DNA from 2 places in the Thermodesulfobium fumaratoxidans genome. Region 2 is predicted to be linked to the other one. Evidence: riboswitches for the same ligand, from Rfam matches in the RefSeq annotation. Region 2 holds a riboswitch; the other holds the start of a gene.
The links. Region 2 has a riboswitch for molybdenum cofactor ahead of V4762_RS01815 (extracellular solute-binding protein). Riboswitches for the same ligand answer to the same signal wherever they lie in the genome.

Region 1: another riboswitch for molybdenum cofactor. It lies ahead of V4762_RS07845 (NADP-dependent glyceraldehyde-3-phosphate dehydrogenase); the one in region 2 lies ahead of V4762_RS01815 (extracellular solute-binding protein).

What each region holds. Positions count from the first base shown of each region.
Region 1 is NZ_JBAGBW010000020.1:22,829-27,027, reverse strand. Features, by position in the region: gene V4762_RS07850 (hypothetical protein) at 1-29, opposite strand, end outside; gene V4762_RS07845 (NADP-dependent glyceraldehyde-3-phosphate dehydrogenase) at 383-2,023, opposite strand; molybdenum cofactor riboswitch at 2,239-2,357, opposite strand; gene V4762_RS07840 (sensor domain-containing phosphodiesterase) at 2,892-4,199, shown strand, end outside.
Region 2 is NZ_JBAGBW010000002.1:143,318-147,516, forward strand. Features, by position in the region: gene V4762_RS01805 (ABC transporter ATP-binding protein) at 1-682, opposite strand, end outside; gene V4762_RS01810 (ABC transporter permease) at 690-1,430, opposite strand; gene V4762_RS01815 (extracellular solute-binding protein) at 1,504-2,487, opposite strand; molybdenum cofactor riboswitch at 2,667-2,786, opposite strand; gene V4762_RS01820 (diguanylate cyclase) at 2,815-4,199, opposite strand, start outside.

The DNA.
Region 1 (4,199 bases), on a different contig from region 2:
ACAGGGGGCAAACCTTGAGCTGGTATCATATTTTTCCCTCCATCCGAAATAAATGTTTATAAATATTCGGAATAACCTAAACTAATATTATCACAAATCCTTATCTTTAATTTTAGAAATCGTTTAACAATATAAATGTTTATCTATTTTAAATTCTGTCATTGTTTGAACAATTTTTATTTGAATATTATATGTAATTAAATTTAAAATTCAATTATCGAAAGCAGAAAATTGCATTTTATAATATAAAAATAAAAAACAAATACAAATTAGTTTTGCTTTTAATAATGTACGCATAATTTAAGAGATATAGTTACCCTTGAAACTATGAGTGTTTTATAATCAATTTTTGAGTACAACGTTTAGTTCTTCTACTATAACTTTACAATATGAAATCCCTTGATAAAAATTGTGATTTATTTTCATTGACTATTTTTGTTATCAAATTTTTATTTAGGTCTGAAGATTTTGCGGCTACAAGTGTTCTGATAGAAAATGATCTTAAGGCATCAGACACTGAAAGTGTGCCGACCGCAGAGTCTTTTCTACCAGTAAAAGGAAATATATCTGGACCTCTTTGGCATTGAGAATTTAAATTTACCCTACATACCTGATTTACAAGTGCATCTATAATTTTAGCTATTGCATCAGGATCAGACCCAAAAATGCTTGCTTGCTGACCATAATTAGATTCAGTTATATATTTTAATGGTTCATCAATGTCTGAGAATGGAACAACTGGAATAATCGGTCCAAATTGTTCTTCGTGATAAATTCTGGCTTTTTTATTAACTGGATATAAAATTGTTGGATAAAAGTAGGTTTTATTGTATGAACCGCCAAATTTATTTATCACTTTTGCTCCAAGCATTTTTGCATCTTCAATTAGCTCTAAAAAATATTTTACCCTATCTTCTGCGGGCATTTGGGTTATAAATACATCATCTTCAAATGGAGAATTAATTTTTAATTTTTCAATCTCATCGGATAATTTTTTGAGAAAAACATTTACAATTTCAGAATGAACAAATAGTATTTTAAGCGCTGTGCATCTTTGTCCATTAAAAGAAAGTGCTCCGAGCAAGCATTCTTTTACGGCGAGGGTAATGTCTGCGTGAGACAAAACAATTGCAGGATTCTTTGCTTCAAGTCCAAGTATCATTCTTAGCCTGTGAGGCATTGGATGTGTTTTTTGGAGCGAGTCGGCAGCTTTACTTGTGCCGATAAAGGCGAGACAATTTATCTTCCCTGTTGCCATCAAAGCCGATGCAACTGTCCTTCCTCTTCCATAAAGAGTATTTATAACGCCAGGTGGAAAGGCTTCTTTAAATGCTTTTAGCAAAGGTCTATATAAAAGAATGCCATGTTTTGGTGGTTTAAAAATAACCACATTTCCCATGATTAGAGCTGGTATAAGGGTTGTAAAAGCTTCATTCAGAGGATAGTTGAATGGGCCCATACAGAGCACTATACCAAGTGGAGACCTTCTTATTTGTGCAATTATTGATTCTTCTATTAAAAATTTTGATGAGTTTCTATCAAGAGTTTTTAGCGCATCAATGGTATCAATTATATATTTAACAGTTCTGTCGAATTCTTTTTCTGAATCTATATGTGATTTTGCAATCTCCCACATTAAAAGATTTACGATTTCATCTTTATTGTCTTGCATTAAATATACAAATTTTTCAACACATTTTATTCTGTCTTCAACCTTCATTGAAGGCCAGGCCCCATTTCCGTTATTATATGCATTTATTGAGCTATCAAGAATTTTTAGTGCTTCTTCTTCATCTAATGATGGATAGCTTCCAAGTATTATCTGTTCAGGTATTGAATCTTCATTTTTACAACAAAAAATGGGAGAAAGAACGGTTATTTTGTCTTTTGTCCAAGATTGTAATTCTCCATTACAAAGATATTCTGTTTGATCAATGCGATCTTTCAGAACAAATTTAGCTGGGATTTTATTTATAATGGGGAATTTGAAGTTAAAGTTAATATCATCTTTATTTTGATTCACATCAACCTCCAATTATTTCAGATTTTAAATTTGGGGCACCATTTAGATATCTCCAACCTTAGGAGTATTTGATAAAGCTATATTCAATTCTTAAATAAATGAACCAATGTTTTAAATTTTTAAAATCAAAAAAATAAAAATATTTCTAAGGAAAGAACAAGATGATGAGGGAGGCAAGAAAATAAGCACAATAAGCACAATAATCTGAATAAACAAACCTCATATATTTTCCTCCTTTCCAAAAGGGGGGCAGTTTCGTTTCCAAAGCTACCGTATTGGTTTGCACTCATAGCACTTAAGCTTTAGATATGCAAACTCGGAGAAACAATACCTTATAGTATAATTTAGTTTTTTATAGAAATCAATTGTAATAAATTTAGTTTTTACTAATTTATTTATATGTTAATATTTAAATTGCAAAGCAGCAAATTGCTATTCACAATATTTTATACTTTATGATACAATTTTTATTGTGTTATTAAATAACTAGGTTTGCATAGCATGATAATATTATATTTTCTTTAATTTTGGTTTTTAATTTAAGAATATGGAGATGATGTAATTTGACGAGGGGATAAACCTATTTTATTGTTGTTGTAAAGCATTTGTCCCATGTTTTTTAACTTTTTAAAAAGTAACTTTGTTTTTTGTAGCGTAAGTTGTAAATTATTTTTTTATTTTTTTAAACTCTTTAAGATTTTATTTACTTCAAATTCATTTATATTTTATAAGTTCTTTAGCCCCCCCCCCCCCCACACACACACAAATTTACACAAGATAAAAATAGAAAAGATTTTATTTTCCTATTTGAAAAGAACTTTTTCTACTCTTTTTTTGTATATAATCACCTCTAGTGTGGTGAATAATTATGAAGCATGATAAAAATAGTTCAAAAAATTTTAAATCTAAAAAGTATATAAATTCAAAAGAAATTTATATTGAAAAAACTCCTGATTTACATTTCTTTCTTCAGGCTACTGAAGGCACCATTAGCAATAACCTTCCAAAAAATAAATTTAAAAATGGTAAGGAGTTCTTAACAAATTTAGTCGAGTTAAATGTATCGTTAACCCAGATAAATCAGATTGCTTCTCAAACAAAAGATGAAAATCTTTTTCTCAAAACAATTTGTGAACTAATATCAATACATACTGACATAAAACTTGTTTTTATTGGCAAAGCGAATTTAAATGAAAACATAGAATTTATCGGTGTAGCAGGCGTTACACAGATTTTAGATGATATTAAAATATCCGTTTGTTCAGATATTCCTGAAGGTCAGGGTATGGTTGGCAAGACTTATAGAGAGAAAAGACCTTACTATACGTCATTTGTAAAAGATCCCTTAGAGAATCCATGGAAAGAAAAAGCAAAAGAATATGATATAGCATCTGGGGCCACATTTCCCATTTTTAGAAATAAAGATATTTGGGGGGTAATATCCTTTTATCATTCAAATGAAGGTTTCTTTGACAATGAACTTCTTAAAGAAATCCTTGAAAAGATTTCATATGATATTGGTTTCGGATTAGACCATATAGATCTTTTTAACAAAGAAAAAGAATCTGCTCAGCTAAGAGAGGCTTTGTTAAACAATGCTGGTGTCGGGATAGTGATGCTTAGATATCCTGATAGGGATATCCTTGACGCAAACAGGACCTTTGCTATTATGATGGGCTTCAAGGATGAAAAGGAAATGCTTGGGTTAAAGATTAGAGATTTTTATCCTAACGATGAGACTTACAACAAAGTTGGGAATTTTACTGAAGCTACAATTTTTCAAGGCAAAAATGACGTATTGAAAAACGTTCATTTTGTCCGCTGCGATAAAACAAGTCTTTATGTAGATTTATCTGGAGTGTTAACTAAAGTTCAGGACAATAATAAATATGTAATTTGGACTGTTATAGACGTTACAGAAAGAGATAAACTAAGTGAAGAGTTAAGATATCAAGAGAGTTTCGATCCTCTGACGGGACTTCCAAATAGAGCCATGCTTGAGCGTGAGCTAAATAAAGCATTTTTAAGGGCAAAAAGAAATGATTGGCTAATGGCTCTTGCTGTAATAAACCTTGATTGTTTTAGAATGATTAATGAAAAATTTAGCTATGCAGTAGGGAATGAAGTGCTAAAAATCGTAGCCAAAAGATTGCAGGAATCTCTCAGAAAGACTGAT
Region 2 (4,199 bases):
CAAATTTAGAATTTGGCCTTCTAAATATTTGATTTTTTTCTCCAACTTGAATTAGATTTCCATCTTTAATGATTCCTACAAGGTCTCCCAAAGTGAACGCCTCGACGTGATCGTGAGTTACATAGATTGCACTTAAAGAGAGCTTTTTCAAGATCTGCAAAAGCTCTTCTCTGAGCTCTTCTCTTGTGCGAGCATCAAGTGCTGACATAGGCTCATCGAACAAAAACATCTTAGGATTCGTAATTAAAGACCTTGCTAGGGCGACTCTTTGTTTTTCTCCACCGCTTAAATTAGATGGATATCTGTCTAAAAGGCTTTCTATGTGAAGCATTTTTATTATCTCTTCTGGATCAAGATTTGTTTTCTTGTATTTTTTTGCGAATTTGATAGGTGAGAGTATGTTCTCTTTGACTGTCCAATGCGGAAAAAGCGCAAAATCTTGAAACATAAATCCCATCTCTCTCTTTTCTACTGGCAGTTTAGAAATGTTCTGGCCGTCAAGATAAATCTGGCCGCTATTTGGAATATAAAAGCCTGCAATAGTTTCTAATAAAAGCGTTTTACCTGCGCCACTAGGTCCTAAAATTGCTAATATCTGGCCTTTTTTTAATTCAAAAGAGATATTTTTTAATAGAAATTTTTCAACCTTTACTTGAATATCTGAGACCTTAAGAAAACTCACTGTATGTCTATGCCCTCGATTTGTTGAAATTGGTTAAGTAGCGAAACAATATAAAGGTTGAAATAGTAACAATTAATAGTAATACTGCAGCAGCAGAGGACTGCTTTAAGCCCCCTGTGAGAAAGAGCTCATAGATTTTTACGGGAGCCGTCTCTGGATGATATGCTAATATTATAACTGCTCCGAATTCGGCAATTGATCTTGCGTAGGTAAGGACTATTCCGCTTAGAATAGATCTAAAGGCAAGCGGGAGGGATATGTGAAAGAAAACCTGGCTATTTGTAGCGCCCAAGGTTCTTGCAGCCTTTTCTATTCTGATATCGACGTTTTCAAAGCCCAATCTTGCAGAATTTACCATGTATGGCAAGCTTACAAAGAGCATTCCAACTATTATTCCAAATATGGTCCCCCAAAAACTAATCCCAAAAGATTGTGTTATGCGACCTATTGGGCCTGTTCTGCCAAAAACAAATAACAGCGCTATGCCTGCAACTGTATGAGGAACAGCAAGAGGAAGATTTACTATGGCCTCAACCAATGATTTATAGGGGAATTGGCCCCTTGCAAGAATATATGATAGAGGAGTTCCGAAGATAGCGGCTATAATTGCAGTAATAAACGAGGCCTCTAAACTCAACATTATTGAGTTAGTAACGTCGGGCATTTGAGCTACTTTTAAGATGAGACCAATCGGTTGCTCGAATAACATCTCTAAAAGCGGTAACAATATAAATCCTAAGATTATCATTGCGAACAACCAAAAGCTTAAAAACAACCAATTAAAATGTATCCTCTTGCTGTTCAACATATTTTTCATTTTACTATTTTGGCCACTCACTTACAAATTGCTTTAGTTCTGCTGGAACCTTAGTAGTATCATTTGCATATGGTTTTTCTATAACTCCAAATCCGCTCTTCTTCATTACTGCCTGACCCTCTGGACCAAGCAAAAATTCAACGTATTTTATGGCCCATTCAGTATTTTTAGAGTTATTTGGAATAGTTATAGCATATATTATCGGCTTTCCTGGGAGCTCTCCATTTTTCGTATCTACCAATGCCTCTTTATAGATACTTGAGTATTTTGGATCGCTAAGATTGATTTGTGTTGGTAAATCTAAGTATTTTAGATGATGCTGAAGTGCATCAGATTTATAAATAGCAAGATAGTCAATCTGACCAGCTTCAAGTGAGCTCAGTAACTCTGTTTCTGTGTCTCTAATATTTTTTTCTGGCGCATTTGCAAGAACTTTTTCGTAAATTGATGGATCTTTGTAATAGCTATCTGCAAGTTTTAACATTTGAAGTGTTTGGTAGCCAGATGGGTCAGTATTTGGATTTGATCTGCCAATCTGAACGCCCTTTTCTGACAATATTTTATACCAGTTGTCCGAGTTTATTTCGTTGGCATATTTACTTTTATCTGTATAGACAAAAGTAATCGAGTTGTTTACGAAGCCGATATACCAATCGGTATATTTTGTTTGGTTGTTTTCTCCAAACATATACTTAGGGATAACATTGTAGTCAGCAACTGCAATAATATCACCTGGTTGATGTAGATCGGTGACCTGTTTTACCATTTTTACGCTTCCACCAAATTGAGATTTTATGGAAACATTCGGATATTTTTTTTCAAAGGCTGCATCAATTTCTTTAAATGGCTTGGCTAAAGTTCCAGCCCCATAAAGGTATAAATTTACTTTTTCTGTTTGCTGATTTGCCCCCTTATTAGAGGTTGCACATCCTGCGATAAATACTCCAGCTAATAACAAAATTACGATTGCTACAATACCCTTTTTCAAATTAAGTTCACTCCTTTTTATCTAAGATTTTAAACTGATACTATTTTTCTATCCCCCCTTCTATAGAAAATATTTTGATCCTGTAGGATTTGGGGCATAAATGATATAGGCTTGAGGCTGTGAGATAAAAAAGGAGGCAAACAACTCTGGCATAGAGTCACTAAAAGAAATAAGTCGCGCATAATAAAAAATTGTCTCCTTTCCAATAGGGGGCTGCTCGGTTTCCCAAACAACCGTTAAGTGGTTCTTTGCCTTAGCCCAAGGCCTTAGGTCAAAAGAACTCGGAGTTTAGATAATTCTATAATAAAATTGGTTCTTTGTAAAACCTTATGTGCAGTATTTCTTGAACTTTATGCAGTTTCTTCCAGAATTCTTTGCATCGTATAGCAAATCGTCTACATTTTTTATTAGAGAATCAACTGTATCTGATTGACAGGCGTCGATAACGCCGATGCTTACAGTAAATCTAATGCTATTTAGATCAATGCCTTCCACTAACACTCTTAATTCTTCGGATAGTTTTGCGGCCTTTTCTATTTTCGTATTTGGCAAGATCAACATAAATTCTTCTCCGCCAAACCGTGCAAATGTGTCAATCTTTCGTAGTCTATTTTTTATGGTATTGCAGAATTCAACTAATACTCTGTCTCCCATATCGTGACCATATATATCGTTAATTTTTTTAAAGTGATCGATATCTAACATTGCTAAGGAAAAAGTTACGCCTGACCTCTTGTATCTTTCTGTCTCGTCTTGAAGCCTTTCTATGAAATACCTTCTGTTAGGTAGTCCTGTGAGATAATCTGTATTTGAGAGGTCTTTTAAATCTTTTTCCATAACCTTATATTTTGTAACGTCTATTATATAGTGTAACGATAAATCAACATCTACTGGCACCCACCATATTTCAAAAAACCTGCCGCCAAAATCAACTATGCAATTTTTTGCAACTCCTTCACTATGAGCTGAATTTAATAGGCAAAAATTGCAAGACGTATCATGATCTGTGCTATCTGGATTGTGCAAAGCATCTATTTGATTGGTTGAAACAAATTTACTTTTGTATATTTCATTCCAATAATATCCGCCCAAACGAGATTGAAAGAGGTCTTTTGCTGCCTGGTTTTGATAAATTATTTTATAGTTTTTTATAAGCCATGCTGGGTTTGGCAAACCATTTATCATAAGGTTTAACTGATTTTGCCGTCTTTTGTCTTCTTCTTCTAACTTTACCAATTCAGTTATGTCTCTTCCAAGCGATATAAAGTATTCTATTTCGTTGTTTTCTATTATAGGCGATATTATTGCGTCTAAGAAAAAGATATGACCATCCTTTGCTTTGTCTATAAACCTATATTTAAAAGTTTTTTTGTTGCGCAATATATTCCACATACCTTCATAGACTTCATTTTCTATGAGCCCAGACTTGAAAATATTTGGATTTTTTCTAATCAGTTCTTCTTTCTTATAACCAGAGATTTTGAGGACGGTATCGTTTATAAATACTATATTTGCATTTTTATCTGTAATTATGACCCATTCGTGAGTTTGATCCATTGCAAATTTCATTACGTCTAAGAGTCTATCTTTTTCAAATTTCTCGAACGTATAGGATAGATCTCTTTTTAGCTCTTCTATTAGTTTTATGTTTTCAAGTGAGAATGAGCCTTTGAAATTGTCAAGAATCAGGATTACGTATTCAACTTTTTTAT